One region of the Jeotgalibacillus sp. JSM ZJ347 genome, then DNA from elsewhere that is predicted to be linked to it. Evidence: riboswitches for the same ligand, from Rfam matches in the RefSeq annotation. Region 1 holds a riboswitch; each other region holds the start of a gene.
The links. Region 1 has a riboswitch for thiamine pyrophosphate ahead of thiT (energy-coupled thiamine transporter ThiT). Riboswitches for the same ligand answer to the same signal wherever they lie in the genome.
Positions count from the first base shown of each region.

Region 1 (6,513 bases):
TAAATACCAGGGGCAGCGCTTCTCATTCGGGTATCCTGCATGTCCGGAGCTTGAAGATCAGGAGAAGTTGTTTAAGCTGATCAGCCCTGAGGAAATCGGGGTCCAGCTGACAGATGGCTTTATGATGGAGCCTGAAGCGAGCGTATCAGCGATTGTGTTTGCGCACCCTGATGCAAGGTATTTTAATGTGATGTAGTAGTGCTTGCGCGATGGTTCTGTGGTTCGGCGTTCGTCGGCTAATGTTCGGCGTTCGCTTAGGCATGTTCGAGAGTAAACATGTGGTGTTCGCTGTTTACACAGTGATGTTCGACGCTTAATAGGTACACTTCGACACTTCGTGACTATTGACTCATAAACGCAAAACTGGTTTATTCAATGAAACAAGCCGGGGAGCAATCCCCGGCTTCTCGCATTTTCCAAAATTAAAGTTCTTCCGGTCTCGCGCTCGGTACCTTAACAAACGATCTGCGCTTCTTCAGCAATGCGTGAATCGTTAATAATTCAAAATAAATATAACTTTTATCCGGCAGCTCGTCTTCATCCGTCTCACCCTTCAGTTCATGACGGAGCAAAGCCAGCGCATCGGCGTCCATTGGCTCCTGTTGGCCTGTTCTAATGATCCGGTTATTCAGCTGTGAGACAAGTGTCCGGACTGCCTGTTTTTCTTCAATCGACCAATCAGGTGCATCATCTGAAGGCAGCGAGATCAGATTTGCTAAATGAAAAGACAGCTGCCTGAGCAGATAAATCTTCTTTTGCAGCATCTGAATTTCGTTCATTTCCTCGCGTTTATAAGAATGGTAGTGCCATTCCTGAAGCTGGAACCTGCAGAACATTTCTGCGCGGTCAAGCTGGGTGCGAAGCTGGTTGGAGGCGGTTTCAAGATTCATTGCCGAGTCTTTCTGATCCAACAGTTCATTCATTCTTTCAGCCAGCAGCTGAGTGAGCTTGGACTGTGCATTAGAAATGAGTGTTAGGATCTGATCTTTATATTTAGGCGGCATCAGTAAAAAGTTAACGAGTGTGGAAGTTAAAATTCCGATACCGGTAGTACCAAGTCTTTTAATAAATTCAAGCAAAAAGTGATCTTCTGTACCGGGTATCATGGCCACTGCTGTCAGTGTCGCAACCAGCATACCTGCATCAAGCTTCAGCTTATAGCAGATCCAGATTGTCAGTACTGCTGAGATTGTATATGTAATTGCTGTATCTCCAAGTAAAAAAGTGGCAAGCATTGCAATGGAGGCCCCGATCGCAGATGCCGGAAAGCGGATCATGCCCTTTTTAATTGAATCGGCAGCTGTCGGTTCAATCGTTACAATTGCGGTAATAACAGCGAAGACCACAGGTAAATTGAATAGCTGACAGATCAGGGCAGTAATAAATACTGCGACACCCGTCTTTAAAATTCTGCCGCCAATAAATCTTTTTTTCAGCCAATGCATGTGATTCGGGAACCTCCTATCTTAGTAAATTAGACGTGTAATAGTATAGCATACAAAATGTGGAGAAGATGACATGATTCAAAATATGGGTTACAATATTAACAGATGCAATTTCCACAAGGGGAGCCATATTGGCTGAGAGTGAACAGATCTGTTCAGACCCTTCGAACCTGTAAGTTAATGCTTACGCAGGAATGTGGATGGAAACGGACTTTTTCAAGGTCTCTGGGTTTCTATCCCCAGGGGCCTTTTTATATTTTTAAAGGCCCGTTGAATTCCCCTCTGTGCGAGCTGCATCAATTTCGCAAAAGGAGGAAGATGTAAATGGAGCGTAAGAAGTTATTATTTTTAGTGGAGGTTGCGATTTTTTCAGCAATCGGCATTATCCTGGACCAGTTTTCATTCAGTCTCTGGCCACAGGGAGGATCTATCAGTTTTGTGATGGTACCAATCGTATTGATGGCATTCCGCTGGGGTCTGAAAGGCGGACTGCTGACAGGATTTCTGGTAGGGCTGCTGCAGACAATGTTTGGTGCTTATATTATTGATCCGGTTCAGGGGATTCTTGATTATCCGCTGGCATTCACTGTGATTGGATTTGCAGGGCTGTTTGCAGGTGTTGTGAAGCGTTCACTTGAGGAAGGCTCAATGAAAAAAGCGGCAGTCTTTATTACAGTTGGCGTATTTATTGGCGCGCTGCTGAGATTTATCTGTCATTTCCTTGCCGGCGTGATCTTCTTTGGATCAGGCAGTGAAGGTGTACCGGCCTGGTTATTCTCACTTGGCTATAACGGCTCTTACATGGGTCCTGCGTTCATTCTAACATCCATTGTCCTTGCAACGCTGCTGATTTCAGTGCCAAGAGTTGCGACAAACCGTCAGATGACAAGTGCCTGAATTATTTAAAGAACCGGTTCATTTACGCTTCAGGCGGACGCTTTCCAGACGGAGGTTGCCAAACCTCCTCGCCTTCGGCTGTAGGGTCTCGGCTTCCCTCTAATCGTCTCGGAGTCGCAGCCTTACGCTTCAATGAACCTAAATTTAATATTAAAAAGAAGATGGCTTTTAACACAAACGCCATCTTTTTTTAGATTTTTAGTGGTGGTGTATATTTTACTAACTACAAAATATTATTTGGTTTACTATCTTAAAGGAAGAAATACATAGTTTAAGTGGAGCGTAAGGGGGCGACTCCTGTGGCAGGAAGGGACAGGTGAGACAGAGCATGGCGAAGCCTGCTGGCTCACCGCCCGGCCACGGAAAGCGTCCCCCTGAAGCGGAAATTAAACGGTTATAGAATAAATAGCATCTTTCATGCATTCCCCACCATACATATGATATAGTGAACCATTATAAAGCAAGGAGAGAATCGGTATGATCGTACAGACGAATGAAGAATTAGAAGCGCTGAAAAAGATCGGCGCCATTGTTGCTGAGATCCGCGATGACATGCGTGCAGCAACCAAGCCCGGTGTAACAACTGCTGAGCTTGATGAGATCGGTAAGCAGAAATTTGAGCAATATGGTGCCATTTCAGGTCCAAAAGGTGAATATGATTTCCCTGGTTATACATGTATTAGTGTAAATGATGAAGTAGCGCACGGTATCCCGGGTGACCGGGTGATTAAGGACGGGGACCTTGTAAACATTGATGTTTCAGGCTCTCTGGATGGGTATTTTGCTGACACAGGTATTTCTTTTGTTGTAGGTGAAAATGCTGAACTTGAAAAGCTGTGCGCAACTGCAGAACAGGCTTTTACACTTGCACTTAAGAAAGCAAAAGCAGGTTCTAAAAAGAGCCAGCTCGGAAAAACAGTATCCCGTGTGGCAAAGCAAAATGGCTATCAGGTGATTACGAACCTGACAGGTCACGGTGTTGGAAAGTCGCTGCATGAAGCGCCGGACCATATCCTGAACTATCATGATCCGTGGGATAATGAGTTGTTAAAGGAAGGGACCGTACTTGCATTTGAACCGTTTATTTCTTCAGGGGCAGATTTCGTTGAAGAACAGAATGACGGCTGGACGTATAAGACACCGGATGGCAGCCTGGTTGCACAGATTGAGCATACAATCGTGATTACAAAGGGCGAACCACTGATTTTAACAGAATCTAAAAAAGCATAAACAAAAGGACTTGTGATCACCACAAGTCCTTTTGTTATGCCTGATTCAGTTTTGTTTTCCGGCGCTGCTCCATAAAAATGGCAGCTGCAAGCAGGAAGAATGATAATGCTGTTGGAACTGAAATCCATGATGAGATTAATAGCATCACAAGTACTCCGCTTCCTCCAGGCGTGGGGTTCTGAGTGGCAATCTGGTCAATCTGCAGCACATAGTAGGCTGCAATTACAAATGAAAATACAAGGAAAAATACATTCGTGATCCAGAGCCACTTCACTTTTTTTCTGATTCCAAACACGATTGAGATCGTCATTAATATTGGTCCCACCAGCAGTGTGACCAGAAACATTGCAAATAGTAATTGCCCGTCCAACATAAACCCTCTCTTCAAAGAAACTTCTTTCACTATTCTAACCTAGTTGAAAGGTGAGTGTGCCGTTGATTATTTGAAACTTAGTGTCCTGCTGCTGTATCCGGATGTTCTCTTTTTGCGGAAGACAAATAGTCCAATCAGAATGATGACACTCAGCACATAAGCAGTGAACACGACGGCAGATTCTTCACCTTCATTTTGTACACCTATACCGATGAATGCCCAGACGAATACAAGCGGATACACCCAATCGCTTTCCTTATAGCGGATACCGAGTGCGAGCGCTGTTGCAATCAGCAGCAGTGCGATCGTCCAGACAGGTGATGAAATGCCAAGCCCGTCCCAGCCGGCTTCATTGACTGTGTAGGCTGTATTGGCAACGGTCGCTACACTAACCCATCCCATGTAAACAGAGAAGGGGAGGAGATCAAAAAAGCTGTGCTTTGTCTGTTTGATTTTAGCGTAAATAATAATAATTGAAATTAATAAGCCGACAATAACTGCGACCGATACAGGGAAAAATTCATAGTGCCACAGCAGAATCCAGGATATATTCAAAAGGCAGCTGACGAGAAACATAAAAGAAGTGGTTTTATATACTTCTCTTTTTCTCTGAGATTTAAAAGCACCTTTTAATACCCATAAGCCCAGCAGTAAATAGATCAGTCCCCATATTGAAAATACGTAGCCTGCAGGTGTGAATAACACATTTAGCCGGTTTGAAATCTCGCCTGTTGTCTGCCCGTTAATCGGAAGTATATTTGCCAGCGCATTAACGGTGATGACAGCTGCAAGCGCAAAGAAATTTGTCCAAAACTGTTTCATGTAAAAACCTCCTGTCTGTCTTCTATTCCCTTCAGAGAGAAAAAAATCCTTCAGACGAGCTGGTTTTTTACAAGTGTCATTTTAATTTGCAGGTAGCTCACTTCCTCTGGGAGAGCTTCTTTTAAAGGCTTGAGTCCCGGAACTTCCATTTGAGCCCTTGTTGAAAGAATTAATTGTTCAGTTTCTCCATCAAACCATCTTTCAAAATCCAGTGTATGACCTTCTTCATACGCTTTTTGCAGGTGGCGCTCAATGGTTTGGGTGGTGAGTGCTCTTAATTTAGCAATCTCAGAGATAGACTTTCCACTGTCATACAGCTCATAGCTGAACAGGTGGCTCGGCTGATCAGGGTCAGCAGTCACTTCAGGCTGCTTTGGGGCTGGTGACTGATCAGGCACCGGGACCATATTTTTATTTTTTCCATGTTCTTTTATATAGGCTGCAATGACTTCTGTAAAAGGTGTTCCGTATGATTGAAGCTTTCTTTCGCCTACACCTTTAATGTTACGCATCTCATCTTCGGTTTCCGGATAGTGCTGTGCCATTTCACGCAGCGTTGCATCGGAAAATATGACATACGGCGGAACTGCATGTTCTTTTGCAAGTCTGGAACGTACTGATCGCAGCTCTTCGAATAATGATTCATCATAATCAGCCTGCTGCTGATGTAGCTGGAATCCGGATTTTAACCAGACAGCCTGCTCGCCTTTTAATACAGGGACGGCATCCTGCGTCAGTCTCAGGATTGGATATTGACCGCCTTCTAATGCGAGGTAACCTTCAGCGATTAATAATTGAATCAGTTCAGTAATTTGCTTTTCAGATTTCTGGCTCATCAGTCCATAGGTGGTGACCTGATTGAAACCGCCCTCTAAAAGTTTTTTGTTTCGTGAGCCTTTTAATACTTTCGAAGTCATTCCTGTACCGAAGCGCTCACCCATTCGTTTAACCGTTGAAAGGATCATCTGTACTTCTCTCGTACGGTCCGTTTTCTCACGGCTGTCGAGACAGCTGCTGCAGTGACCGCAGTCTGCAGTCATCTGATGATCCTCGAAATATTCAAGGATAAACCGGGGCAGACAGCTGTGACTATGGCAGTAATTAATCATCTGCTGGAGCTTTGCGTATTCTTCGTTGCGCTTCCGCTCGTTTGCAATAGACTGCTCGATTAAAAACTTCTGCAGCATGGAATCCTGCGGGCTGTAAAGCAGATAACAGTCCGCAGGTTCACCGTCACGCCCTGCACGGCCTGCTTCCTGATAATAAGATTCCATATTCATCGGCAGCTGATAATGAATCACAAATCGCACATTACTCTTATCAATCCCCATACCAAATGCATTCGTTGCCACAATCAGCTTTGCTTCATCAAAGATAAACTGTCGCTGCGCTTCATTCCGTTCATCCTCTGAGAGACCTGCGTGGTAGCAGACAGCACTCGCATTCTGCTGGTTCAGCCATCCTGTCAGCTGATCGGCTTCTTTTCTGGTAGCTGTATAAATAATGCCAGTCTCATCCTCTTTTTCTTTTAAAAAACTGGTCAGAAATGAATGCTTGTCTGCTCCTTTTACAACATGAAAAGACAGGTTGTCACGTGCAAATCCTGTATTGACAATATGATGAGGATCAATTGAAAGGAGGTCTGTGATATCCTGGATCACTTTATCTGTCGCGGTTGCAGTCAGTGCTGTCAGGACAGGTAAGTTCGGCAGGAGCCTGATTGTATCAACAATTGTCCGGTAGCTT
Region 1 is NZ_JBISEN010000008.1:62,088-68,600, reverse strand. It holds gene metH (methionine synthase) at 1-196, shown strand, start outside; gene ACH6CZ_RS15470 (FUSC family protein) at 423-1,445, opposite strand; TPP riboswitch at 1,555-1,657, shown strand; gene thiT (energy-coupled thiamine transporter ThiT) at 1,770-2,342, shown strand; gene map (type I methionyl aminopeptidase) at 2,820-3,572, shown strand; gene ACH6CZ_RS15455 (hypothetical protein) at 3,607-3,942, opposite strand; gene ACH6CZ_RS15450 (tryptophan-rich sensory protein) at 4,012-4,767, opposite strand; gene recQ (DNA helicase RecQ) at 4,818-6,513, opposite strand, start outside.

Region 2 (6,513 bases), on a different contig from region 1:
ATACATTCATGACAACCTGCTTAATCTGATTGGATTCACATAACACTTCGGCAGTCGATTTTTTTCCATCACAGCTTAACTCAATATTTTTCATCGTAAGCTCCGGTTGAAGGAAAGCACACACGCTGCGGACGAGCTCTTCAATCTTTACAAGTCTCATTTCAGACTTCTGCGGCTTTGCAAGCATCATTAATTCATTGACCGTATATTCTATACGGTCAATTTCTGATTTCAATACGGATAAATATGCTTTTTTCTCAGTTGACGTTTCACCTTCTTCAAGTAAGGCAGTAAAACCTTTTAAAGAAGTGAGCGGATTTCTGATCTCATGTGCGATACCGGCAGCGAGTTCACCTAATACGGATAACTTTTCAGACCGCAGCACAAGCTGCTCTGCTTCTTTTGCCTGGGTAATATCCTGGCTGACAAAAATAAAACGGGTTGCTTCACCTGATGGACCTATCATCGGAAAAACACGCGTGCTGGTCCATTTCGTTTCACCTTCTTTATCTTTCGTCTGAATATCTCCGCTCCAGATCTCTCCACGATAAAGTGTTTCCCACATCTCATCATAAAACGAATCCGGATGACACCTCGCATTTAAATTGTCCACCGGTTTCCCAATAATCTCGAGAGGGGATCGTTTCATTAATTCTGCAGCACGTTCATTTAGGTATAGAATCGTACGATTACGATCTATAATCGTGACCATAGAAGATTGGTCCAGCACATGTTTCAGGTAATTCATTTCACTAACCGTTAGCCTAAGTTTTTCTTCGGTTTCATCCAGCTTTTCTTTCATTTCTATTTTATCAGTAACGTCTACTTTATAAATGAAATAACGAAAAGGTCTTCCTTCGTCGTCAAACATTGGTACAATTGTAGAGTTTACCCACAGCGGTGATCCATCTTTCTTTTGGTTCAACATCTCACCCTGCCAGAGACGCCCCTGTCTGATCTGCTTTAATGCATCGTTCAGTTGGTTAACACTATAATCGGGATGAAGTAGCATTGAAAAATGAGCATTCATCAGCTCTTCTTCTGAATACTGTGTAGTTTCACAAAAATTTTCATTTACAAACTCAAAGCGACCGTGAAGATCAATAAAAGCAACGGCGAGGTGATGGTCGACAGCAGCGATAATATTTTCAATTGCTAAGGAGTCTGAATAGGGCATAATTCTGTTCCTTTTTTTACTAATCATAATACGCGCATTGGGTATATTTGAAAAGGGGAAATTGACAAATTCTTTATAAAAAAATTGTCAAAAGCCCCTTCATCCCAGTGATATCAAGGAAAGATGGATTAAAAATCTATCTTTTAATTATGAAGTGAGAAAGCAGCATTTTTCATTTTTTTAGATGTAACTACCCCAATTACTGCACCACTGATACTTGAAGCGAGAAATGCCGGCATAAAATAAAAGAACCCGGCTTCAGTACCCATTAAAATGGCTGCATAAGGAACTGCGACAAGTGACGCAATGACCCCTGTTCCTATTATTTCACCGGCCGCTGCCAACCAGACGCGCCCACTCCATAAGTAAAACAGACCTGCAAGAGCTGCACCGATCATGCCTCCTGGAAATGCAAGAAGTGATCCTGTTCCGGTTAATATGCGAATCAGTCCCGTCACAAAAGCGATTGCAACGGCCGGACCCGGGCCAAATAATACGCCTGCCATGACGTTGATTGCATGCTGTACTGGATAAGCTCTTGCGACACCTGCCGGAAATGAGACAAATGCCGAACCTGCTACTGCAATAGCAACAAGCATGGCCATCAGAACAAGCTTTTTGGTACTCATACATTCTCCCTCCGATAAGAAGCAGTCAGCCGTTTAACTTCCTGCTGAACATTTTCTGCTTCTGTAACAGCTGATATGACTGCAATACCTTCAGCACCAGCTTCCCATACAGATCCTGCATTTGATGCAGTGATTCCACCAATGCCAACAACAGGAATATATGGAAACTCGTTCTTTACACGAATGATTTTAGCCACACCTGAAGGTTCTTTTGCATCCGGCTTACTTTTTGTACCGTATATCGGTCCCATGCCCAGATAATCAGCACCATCTTCTACTGCATGTTCAGCTTCTTCAAGTGAATGTACTGAAACACCAAGGAACATCTTATGACCGATTTTTGCTCTTACAGTTTGCGCACAAGTATCCTCCTGACCAACATGAATACCATCAGCACTAATTTCACAGGCCAGGTCAACATGATCATTGATGATAAAAGGAACATGATATAAACGGCACAGCGCCTGACATTTCAGTGCAAATTCCTTTAAAGGCTGACCGGTCAGTGCGCCAGGTCCCTTTTCTCTTAACTGGAAATAGCTGATTCCTCCTTTCAATGCTTCCTCAAGAAGCAGGAGAGGATCCATCTGACCGGTATTCGGGGTACCAAAAATCAAATAAACAGCAGGCTTAGTGAACATATCCGATCATCTCCTTTTGTGCATAATGACGGTACGCGCTGTGGTTCGTCGGTCCGTGACCCGCACCTATATTTAACGAATGCTCAATCGCACTTTGAATAAATTTCTTCGCTGTCAGGAAAGCATCTTCAATAGATTGTCCTTTTGCGAACTCTGCTGCAAGGGCAGCTGAAAATGTGCACCCTGTACCATGTGTATGCTTTGTAGGAATACGTGAGGATCTTAGCACTAATGAACCACCATACTGGTCGAGATAATAATCTTCGGTAAAGTCAGGATCTTCACCGTGTCCTCCCTTCACCAGCACCCCCTGCGCGCCGCTTTCAAGTATCTTCTCAGCAGCCATTCGTCTTGTCGTTTCATCCGATATACTGATACCGCTTAACGCTTCTGCTTCAGGTATATTCGGAGTGACTACAGCAGCAAGGGGCAAAAGATTTTCAATCAATGAATCCTTCGCCTCCTCCCGCAGCAGGCTGGCTCCTCCTTTAGCGATCATGACCGGGTCAACAATCAAATGCTTCCATTCATAATACTTAATATATTTTGCTACCGTCTGAATCGTCTTAACATCAAACAGCATACCGGTTTTAAGCGCTGCAATCTCAAAGTCTTCACCCACTGCCTGCAGCTGCTTTTCCAGATTGCCGACCGGTACTGGAGCAACGTCTTTTACCCCCAGCGTATTTTGAGCTGTGACGGCAGTTATAACTGATGTCCCAAATACACCCAGTTCCTGAAATGTTTTAATATCAGCCTGAATCCCTGCTCCGCCTCCTGAATCTGAACCTGCAATTGTTAGTACCTGCTTCATCGTGTGCCTCCTTTTTGAAATCTGCTCTCATTCATTTCATACACTGCGTCAAGGAACGCAGTTTTAAAGCTCCCCGGACGATATGACACAGCAGCTGCTTTTTCACCTGCTTCACCATAAAATTGAACAGCCTCTGCTACAGCATCAACTGATTGTTCAACAGTTAAAAACGCTGCAGTCACACTTGAAAGTAAACAACCCATTCCGGTAACAGAAGACATTATCTGACGCCCTGCCTGGATCTCATGCACAACCTCACCGTCTGTCACGATATCAACTGCACCTGTCACAGCGATAATCAGGTTATATGTCCTAGCAGCTTCTAAAGCGATTGAAGTAAGATCAGCATCACCCTCCCCGGCATCAACACCTTTTGCAGACCAATCTCTTCGCATAATGGCAGCAAGTTCTCCTGCATTACACCTTAGAGCTGTGATCTTAACTCCCTTTAATATTTCATCAATAGCTGAGAGTCGATAAGAGGTTGCACCGGCCCCTACAGGATCAAGCACAACTGGTATGCCTGTTTTATTTGCTGCTCTGCCTGCATGTATCATACTCTCAACTGATCGCTTATTAAGTGTTCCTATATTCAACGATAGTGCGTCTGCAATAGACGTAAGTTCCTCTACTTCTTCAAGCTCATCCCCCATAACCGGTGAAGCACCGAGTGCTAACATTCCATTCGCCTGAAAATTGGCGACAACGTAGTTCGTTATACAGTGAACCAGCGGCTTCTTTTCTCTTAGCTGTTTAATCATTTTTGACACGCTCCTTTAATTGAATTGCCCAGCTTTCTTTCGTCCATGCCTGCTCCCAGAAGTTCAACTCGTAATAGCTGCTTCTGCTGAAGTGAGCCTTTAATTCTTTGATTCTCTCGTCTGAAAGATCCTCTGCCAGTTCATTCATTCTGTTAATTTGTTCTTCTACGAGCTCTCCGAACCATTCAGAACCATATGTTTCAATCCACTTTTGATAAATTGGGTGCTCCGGCTTTTCATTCTTCAAACGCTCACCAATTTCATAGTAGAGCCAGTAGCACGGCAGGATCGCAGCAAGCACATCAGCCAGGTCCCCTTTAGCTGAGCGGTACATATGGGACACATATGCATAAGCAGTAGGAGACGGCTCAAAACGCCTCCAGTCCTCATCTGTCACTCCAAGCAGTTCCATAAAGGATTCATGCAGCGCAAGCTCAGCTGCACACGTCTGCTCTGAGTGATGTGCAAAGCTTTTTGTCGTCTTCAGATCCTTTGCTTTCACAGCACCAATCGCCTGTACCTTTGCAAAATGCGTTAAATAATATGCATCCTGCATCACATAAAACTTAAATACATCAAGCGGCAAACTCCCTTCAGCAATCCCTTTTACAAAAGGGTGCTCAAAGCTTGCTTCCCAAAGATCGTTACACTCTTTTCTTACATCTGAACAAAAAGTCATAATTTCTCCTCCTTCGTATAATAAATCTGACAAAACGCTTACTAAATAAACATTATTTAAGCTATTTATTGTATTTGAACAGCTGATAATTGTAGCGTAAGGGGGTGACTCCTATGGCAGGAAGGGACAGGTGAGACAGAGCACGGCGCAGCCTGCTGGCTCACCGCCCGGCCATAGAAAGCGTCCCCCTGAAGCGGAAATTATCAGCCCACTTTACAAATACCAACAAAAAACGCCGCCTTCCAATTTCTCTGGAAAGCGGCGTATATTAAAAGGTTCGCATATACGGCCACTTCCCTACGCTGGTATGATCCAGATCAGGTTCAAAGGGTCCGGACAACAGTCCGTCTCAGCCGGTTTAACCGGCTCCCCCAGTGGGTGTTATTCTATTCAATTATTACTGCAGATTGTCTACTGTTCTGCCATCTGCTTCAACGCCCTTTAAATACTTGATCCGGCGCTGTGCAGACGTTTCACTTACCTGCTCGTCCGCATGGTATGAAGAACGAACCATTGGACCTGCTTCACAATGCTTGAATCCTTTAGAAAGGGCAATTTCCTTCAGCTCTGCGAATTCATCCGGGTGATAATAACGCACAACATCAAGATGCTTTTTCGTTGGCTGCAGGTACTGACCAAGTGTCAGGATATCTACATTGTGTGCACGCAGATCATCCATCGCTTCAATCAGCTCTTCCTTCGTTTCACCAAGACCAACCATGATACTTGATTTTGTCGGGATATTCGGCGCAATTTCTTTTACACGTGCAAGCAGTTCAAGTGAACGGTCATACATCGCACGCGCACGTACTCTTTTCGTCAGACGGCGAACCGTTTCGATATTGTGGTTGAAAATATCCGGCTCTGCATCCATTAGTGTATGAAGGCTTTCATAATCACCTTTCATATCTGAAGGTAATACTTCGACTGTACAGCTTGGCAGACGGCGGTGAATCGCACGGACTGTCTCAGCAAATACTGCAGCGCCCCCGTCATTCAAGTCATCACGCGCAACCGCTGTGACAACGACGTGTTTTAAGCCCATCATTTCAGTAGACTCTGCCACACGTTCAGGCTCGCCCCAGTCAAGCTCATTCGGCAGACCTGTTTTCACTGCACAAAAGCGACATGCTCTCGTACACGTATCCCCAAGAATCATAAATGTCGCCGTTTTACGCTCACTCCAGCATTCGTGAATATTCGGACACTTCGCCTCTTCACATACTGTATTCAGCTTCTTCTCACGCATCATTTTCTTCAGCTTTTTATAGGAATCATTCGTATTTAACTTTACCTTCAACCATTCGGGTTTACGTACATGTTCTTTTGCATTTGTCATACTCTCTGTCTCCCTTCCCGCTTATAGCTCCATTCTTCACTCTTATACTTCTCTTCTAGCTCTGCTGCTGCTCTTAACATCTCTTCTGGCGGTGTAAAAGGTTCCAGATGAATATCGAGCCCTTTCATGAACCCTTCTCTAAATGCATGATTCACTTCTTCAAATGTGACAGGACGTTCAAGCACGTCATTAATTGCGACGGCTCTTTTTGTAAATGCGCGTCGTGCACGCTCCTTTACTTTTTCACTTGGATAAATAAATAAATCAAATAGCTTTTCAAGATCCATTGAAATCGGGATAGAACCATGCTGTAAAATAACACCTTTTTTACGTGTCTGCGCACTTCCGGCTGCCTTTTTACCGTCAACTATCAACTCATACCATGACGGCTCTTCAAAGCAGACGGCTGATCCGTTCTGCTTCTGCTTTTCCTCAGGAATCGAAAACTCTGCCGGAATACCAAGCGCACGGTA
Region 2 is NZ_JBISEN010000009.1:28,731-35,243, forward strand. It holds gene ACH6CZ_RS15625 (PAS domain-containing protein) at 1-1,177, opposite strand, end outside; gene thiW (energy coupling factor transporter S component ThiW) at 1,321-1,806, opposite strand; gene thiE (thiamine phosphate synthase) at 1,803-2,447, opposite strand; gene thiD (bifunctional hydroxymethylpyrimidine kinase/phosphomethylpyrimidine kinase) at 2,437-3,261, opposite strand; gene thiM (hydroxyethylthiazole kinase) at 3,258-4,022, opposite strand; gene tenA (thiaminase II) at 4,015-4,701, opposite strand; TPP riboswitch at 4,979-5,084, opposite strand; gene lipA (lipoyl synthase) at 5,099-6,040, opposite strand; gene ACH6CZ_RS15660 (lipoate--protein ligase family protein) at 6,037-6,513, opposite strand, start outside.
Region 2: another riboswitch for thiamine pyrophosphate. It lies ahead of tenA (thiaminase II); the one in region 1 lies ahead of thiT (energy-coupled thiamine transporter ThiT).

Region 3 (6,513 bases), on a different contig from region 1:
TGAATGCCACAATGACAAGCTTTTTCCCGCCAAAATGGGCAGAAATCTCTTCAAGCTGACCTGCAAGCATGGCGCCATTATCCCAATAACTTTTTGGTGTACCACCTGAGTCATTCAACTCGACAAAAGCGGTCTCATAGCCTGCTGTAACAGCACGGCTGTACATATCATTTTCGTTGTACCAGACAGTTGAATCATTTGTCAGACCCTGAACAAATACAATCGCAGGCTTTGCAGAGTCTATGTAGGCAGGGGCTTCACCAATACTGATCGTACCGGGTACAAGTGAATTACCCGGTGTCTTAAATCCTCCGGCAAAAGCGGCAGACGGCAGTGACAAAAACAGGAACACAGCAATAAACAGGGATAGCGTTTTTCTCATCCAATCCTCTCCTTTATAGACTGTATCGGGAAACCCCGACCATGTATGTATTTCGACACCCGGAAGGTAAATCCTGTATGTTTTATAATTAAATTATTATTTATTTATATGTGAGTGAAGGTTGAATGCAGGCAGGCGTAGTTGTCGCTGTTTTCTCTTAAGTTGTAGCATTCCCCTCTAAGGTTGTAGCGATACACCCGGGAACTTGTAGTAATCCCACGACAACTTGTAGCAATCAAGCCTGCTTACGGCAGCAATTCCAAGTTTATAATGCCGTATCCATCAGCTCCAAACCAAAAAAGCCGGATACCCCATCAGATATCCGGCTCAGCATCACTATTCTTTTTCAAACGTCTTCGTGCTTCTCACCGTATCAATTGGCCGCACCTTACTTTCGATCTCTTCACGTTTTGGCTCGAAAAACGGTGGCAGCGACAGCTTTTCTCCAAGCGTCTCATATGGCTCATCACCCATGAACCCTGGACCGTCCGTTGCAAACTCAAACAGAATCTGCGGCGCCACTCTTGAATAAAGTGACTTAAAGAAGAAACGATCGACAAATCCCGATGTCGGGAAGCCAAAGCTCTTCATACGCTCGTCCCACTCATCGAGCATCTCTCTGTCTTCAAGCCTGAAAGCTGCATGGTGCACCGTGCCGAAGCCCTGTTGCGCCTGCGGTAAAAAGGTGTTGTGCTCAACAATCACACTGGCACCATTTCCGCCTTCTCCTACTTCAAATAAATGAAATGACTGTTCAGCGGCCGTTTCTTTAAATAACAATACCTTTTCAAGCATTTCTTTAAAATAATCAAAGCGGTCAACGCGGACAAATAACGGTCCAAGCCCTGCAATCGCATATTCAAGCGGTACAGGTCCGTTCTGCCACGGGGTCCCTGCTTCCACACCCTGATCGTTTTCATCTGATATCAACTGATACTGCTGATCATCAAAGTCAACGAATGAAATCGTCTTTTTACCAAACTGCTCCTGCACACCCTTATGCTTCACATTCAAACGGTCAAACCGCTTCTCCCAGTAATCAATTGCAGCATCACTCGGCACGCGGAAAGATGTTTTTGAAATTTCATTCGTTCCGTGATTTCCTTTTGGGATACCAGGAAAATCAAAGAACGTCATATCTGTACCGGGATTTCCAGTATCATCAGCAAAGAACAAATGATACGTCTGGATATCATCCTGATTCACTGTTTTTTTAACCAGCCTCATACCAAGTACATAAGTGAAAAACTCGTAATTTTTTTCAGCACTGCTTGTGATCGCAGTAACGTGGTGAATGCCTTTTAATGCTTTAATCGACATATTCATGAGCCTCCTCCAGTGCAATGTTCATACCCATAGCATCTAATGATTTCATATTGAATGCAAGAATTATGACTGCTCAAGTGTTTAAAATGTAAATCCACCTGAAAGTGCTTCATAATAAGGAGTAACAGCATGAAAGGAGGAGCAATGATATGAGTATTCCGAAAGTGGATTTTTACTTTGGCGCGCTGCTTTCACATCTCGTTAACCGCGGATTCTCACCTGTCATGAAAGAAGGCGGGCAGGATCGCAGAATCTATGCGCTTGAAAATGAGATAGACAGCTATTTCATCTATGCAAAATACTCGTTTACCCCCCGTTTTAAAAAAGAATCGCGTATCTGGACCTTCTCCTTTTACGATACAGAAATGGAAAAAACACTTCGCAGCCAGCATGACAACCAATACCTGTTTGCGTTTATCTGTGGTGAAGAAGACCTTCAGAACACTGAAATCATCTTACTGACAGCAAGCGAAGTTTCAGAGTGTATTAAAACCTCAGAATCCGGCCGGAAGTGGCTGACGATCGAAATGGCGGACCGCAAAAGAACACTTACTGTTCGAGGAAGTGCACATTCGAAGCCCGGGTATTCACTTAAGATCACACGCAGCACTGACCAGCGTCTTGAAGAACTGCCAACCATGCTTTTTTAAAAAGGAGACATGCATCTATGACGACCGAATTACCGTCTAACTTAAGCAAACCCTCTCAGCGCGCATTCGCTCAGGCAGGTATTAAAACGATGGATGATATTAGCAAGTACACTGAAAACGAGCTGGTTACCCTTCACGGCGTTGGACCAAAAACAATCAGACAGTTGAAAGAAGCCGGTGGTTCTTTTAAAAATACGTAAGAGGTGACGATTCATATGATGACCATCATACTAATCCTTTTTGTGTTTTTTATTACTTTTTGTATCAGCGCCCTGATGAATATCCTCAATAACACGATGCAGGGCAGGCACTGGTTTTACTCCGTATTATTTAGCCTCGTGATTGCAATTATTGGCGTTCTCATTTTTGAACCAAGGGAATGATTTTTTAATAAAAAGGTATAATATGGTTATAATTAGTTTTTAGAGGTGTTGCACATTCCATTCTCTGGTGATATAGTGGTCGTGCATAGAAAATTAAATACCGTTATCTGCACTAGGGGTGCGAATTAGCTGAGATGTGAGCAATAGCTCCGATCCCTTATGACTCGATCAGGATAATACCTGCGTGAGGAAGTGTAGTGACTTCTCTTTTTATATCAGGAGCAGTGGCTACATCTTTCGCAGATGTGGTCTTTTTTTGTGCAAAAACTGCTCTTGGGAGGAATACAAAATGGAATGTGGAACTAGCAACATTGTGGGGTGCCGCTTTTCGCTGCACCCAATGACCGGAGATTTTATCCCTGTCATAAAAGGCGCGCTGGAGGCAACAGATCTGACGGGCGTCTGGAAGCATACAGATGACGTCTCAACTGTGATCCGTGGACAGGAACAGCATGTATTTAATGTGATCAAAGCGATTACGCTGCATGCTGCAAAAACGGGTGAACATGTTGCGATCAATGCAACTTTTTCAGCCGGCTGTCCTGGTGATACTGCAGGTGATTCTTATATGGACGTTGATCCGAACGTGCATAACCAGGATGAAACAAGACAGTACGTTTCTTCACAATTTGCGCTGTATCCGATGAATAACCCTGATTACATGAGTGTCATTTACCGGGAAGTGGATCGCGCAAAGGAGCGTGGTGTTTTCAATGACTCCATGCATTATGCAAGCGGCATTCATGGAGATATTCATGACGTATTTGATTTTTACGAGGAGACGTTTGGCAAAGCAAGGTCTGACGAACACCGTCATTTAGTGATGACTGTTTCAATGAGTATCAACAGTCCGTCTCATAAGGGGAATCATCATGCTTAAGAACTGGAAACTGAAAGAAGTTGTCATGATGTCGCTGTTTGCGGTTGTGTTCGGCATTATTTACCTATTGTTCTTACATGTCGGAAACATCTGGGCTTCACTCATTGGTCCGATTGCTTATGAGTGGATCTTTGGGATCTGGTTTATTGTGTCTATTATCGTGATGGCGATCATCCGAAAGCCTGGCGCTGCAGTCATTCCTGAGACGATGGCTGCTGCGATTGAAGTGATGCTTGGGAATGCAGTCGGCCCCCGTCTGATTTTAGCAGGTGTCATACAGGGGCTGGGAGCAGAAGCAGTTTTCGCAGCCACAAGATATCGTCATTTCAACCTCGGCATTTATATGATGGCCGGAGCAGGGGCTGCAGTATTCAGCTTTGTGTATGGTTACTTACTGGGTGGATTTGCAGCACTCAGCACTGAATATGTATTACTGATGTTTGTGATTCGTGTAATGAGTGGCGCGATTATTGCAGGAGTAGGCGGTAAATATCTGGTTGACGCACTGCTTGCAACAGGCTCACTGAGAGGCTATGCCATTACTAAGCGTGATGTACATGCATAATGTCATCTCTTTGGAGGATGTGTCATTTCGATTTCCTGATGATGAACGGACTGTTTTTAAAGAGGTACATTTCAATGTTCAGGCGGGTGAACGTGTGGTGATCACAGGTCCGAGCGGGTGCGGAAAGTCTTCTCTTTTATACCTGCTCAACCGGCTTTATCCTGAAAACTGTGACGGTATTGTCTCCGGACAGATCAAGCTGTTTGGTAAAGCGGCTGCTGACTATGAGCCGGGTGAAATTAATCAGCGGATTGCGACTGTTTTTCAGGATCCTGACAGCCAGTTTTGCATGCAGACCGTTGAAGAGGAGCTTGCTTTTACACTTGAAAATGTGAAAGTGCCAGCAGCTCAGATCAATCACCGCATTCAAAAGGTGTTAAAAGAAACAGGCCTTGAAGCCTTCAGGGATTCCGTGATCCAGACACTTTCAGGCGGACAGAAGCAGCGCGTTGCAACTGCCTGTGCATGGGTACTGGAACCTGAGATTCTACTGCTTGATGAACCACTCACACATTTAGATCCGGTGACCGCTCAGGAGTTTGTCGCCTGGCTACGCGGACTTCATGAATCCAGAAACCTGACAGTGATTGCGATTGATCATCAGGCTGCTTTGTGGGATGACTTCTTTGACCGGGAATGGCAGATGGTCGAAGCAAAACCGGTGGAACCTTCAATCGCCAGAGTGCCCCTACAATCTGATGAAGTTGTGCTCTCTGCTAAAGAACTGGCTGTAGAGCCAATCGTCTCGCCGGCTACTCTCAATTTGAAAAAAGGTGAAATTGCTGTACTAGCAGGTCCAAACGGCAGCGGTAAATCAACGCTGCTAAAGGCTTTATGCGGATTAAAATCCACCGGAGGAACTGTCGATCCGAAAAGAATCGGTTACGTGCCCCAGTCGCCTGAATTTTTATTTTTGACAAAATCAGTTCGTGAAGAGCTTTTATTTGGTGGCGGTCAACATGCAGAAGATATTCTTGAGCGATTGTACCTTAATGAAGTAAGGGACGCTAACCCTTTTGCAGTCAGTCATGGACAAAAAAGACGAACTGCAATCGGTGCCATGCTTTGTGACGGACGGCCTGTGATCGTGATGGATGAGCCGACTGCCGGCCAGGATCAAGCAGCTTTGCGGGAGCTTGAAAACCTGATTACGGCACGGGCAAATGAAGGAATGACATTCTTAATTGTGACGCATGATATGAATTTTGCAGAACGCGTGGCAGATTCACTGCTGTTACTGCACGCAGGAAGCCTAAGTGGTCCATTTACTCCTCATAAAGCCTGGCAGGATCAGCAACTGCTTGAGAAACACCGCTTATGCCCGCCGTCCGGAGGTGAAGTTCATGATCAACCATATGAATCCTTCGGTTAAATTTGTTGCAATCACTGTTTCAATGGTTGTGATGGCTTTCTTTTTTAATCCGTGGACACCGCTTGTATTTTTCACTGGGGTGGTGCTGATTCAACTGCTTTTCGCAAACGTTTCATGGAAAGCATGGAGTCTGATGATGATACCCTTCCTGCTTGGCGCAGTCGGCTACTTCTGGACAACACTCGTTTTTGGAAATGAAGACAGCACGCTTGGTACAGCATTATCACTCAGCTTCCGGGTGCTGGCGTTTTCAAGTTTGTCTCTGCTATTTGTCTTTACAACAAAACCGGTTGATTTCATTTTGAGTCTCATGCAGCAGCTGAAGCTGTCACCAAAGATTGCCTACAGCATACTCGTTGGTTATCAGTTCCTGCCTGTACTAAAAGATGAATTCTTCCAGATCCGTCAGGCGCAGCAGCTGCGGGGTCTTGAAGTACCTAAGTCTCCTGTTAAAAGAGTGATCGCGATGCGTCATGTGCTGATCCCAATGCTCGCTGGTGCTGTGCGAAAAGCGGAACGGACGGCATTTGCAATGGAAGCACGCGGTTTTACCGGCGAAGGCAATCGCGACTTTTACCGGAAGATTTCTGTCGGCCGTGCTGACGTGGCTGGGATAGGATTATTTTTAGTCCTGCTGTGCGGGAGTATGGCAGCAGGGCTTTTCTGAAAAACAGCTGGCGCGGGCCGGCTGTTTTTTGGATGAAGCTCGCCCGGGTCTATTTACACTTTTCTAAGAACATTAGCTGTTTTTCTATGGACAATCCTTGTTTTTCTGAGAACATAATCTATTTTTCTAAGAACATGATCCTCTATTCTGTGAACATCTCATCATTTTCTACGAACCAGCCGCTTCACAAAATCTTTACACCTCACCAAAATAAGCATAGAATTTAACTATTGTTCAAAATCAGATCGAAAAGAGGAATCAAGAAATGAAAAAAATGATGTTATCAGC
Region 3 is NZ_JBISEN010000002.1:216,578-223,090, reverse strand. It holds gene ACH6CZ_RS07015 (esterase/lipase family protein) at 1-382, opposite strand, end outside; gene ACH6CZ_RS07010 (ring-cleaving dioxygenase) at 719-1,696, opposite strand; gene ACH6CZ_RS07005 (hypothetical protein) at 1,858-2,358, shown strand; gene ACH6CZ_RS07000 (helix-hairpin-helix domain-containing protein) at 2,376-2,558, shown strand; TPP riboswitch at 2,846-2,949, shown strand; gene ACH6CZ_RS06995 (YkoF family thiamine/hydroxymethylpyrimidine-binding protein) at 3,031-3,621, shown strand; gene ACH6CZ_RS06990 (ECF transporter S component) at 3,614-4,186, shown strand; gene ACH6CZ_RS06985 (ABC transporter ATP-binding protein) at 4,206-5,558, shown strand; gene ACH6CZ_RS06980 (energy-coupling factor transporter transmembrane component T family protein) at 5,530-6,225, shown strand; gene phnD (phosphate/phosphite/phosphonate ABC transporter substrate-binding protein) at 6,491-6,513, shown strand, end outside.
Region 3: another riboswitch for thiamine pyrophosphate. It lies ahead of ACH6CZ_RS06995 (YkoF family thiamine/hydroxymethylpyrimidine-binding protein); the one in region 1 lies ahead of thiT (energy-coupled thiamine transporter ThiT).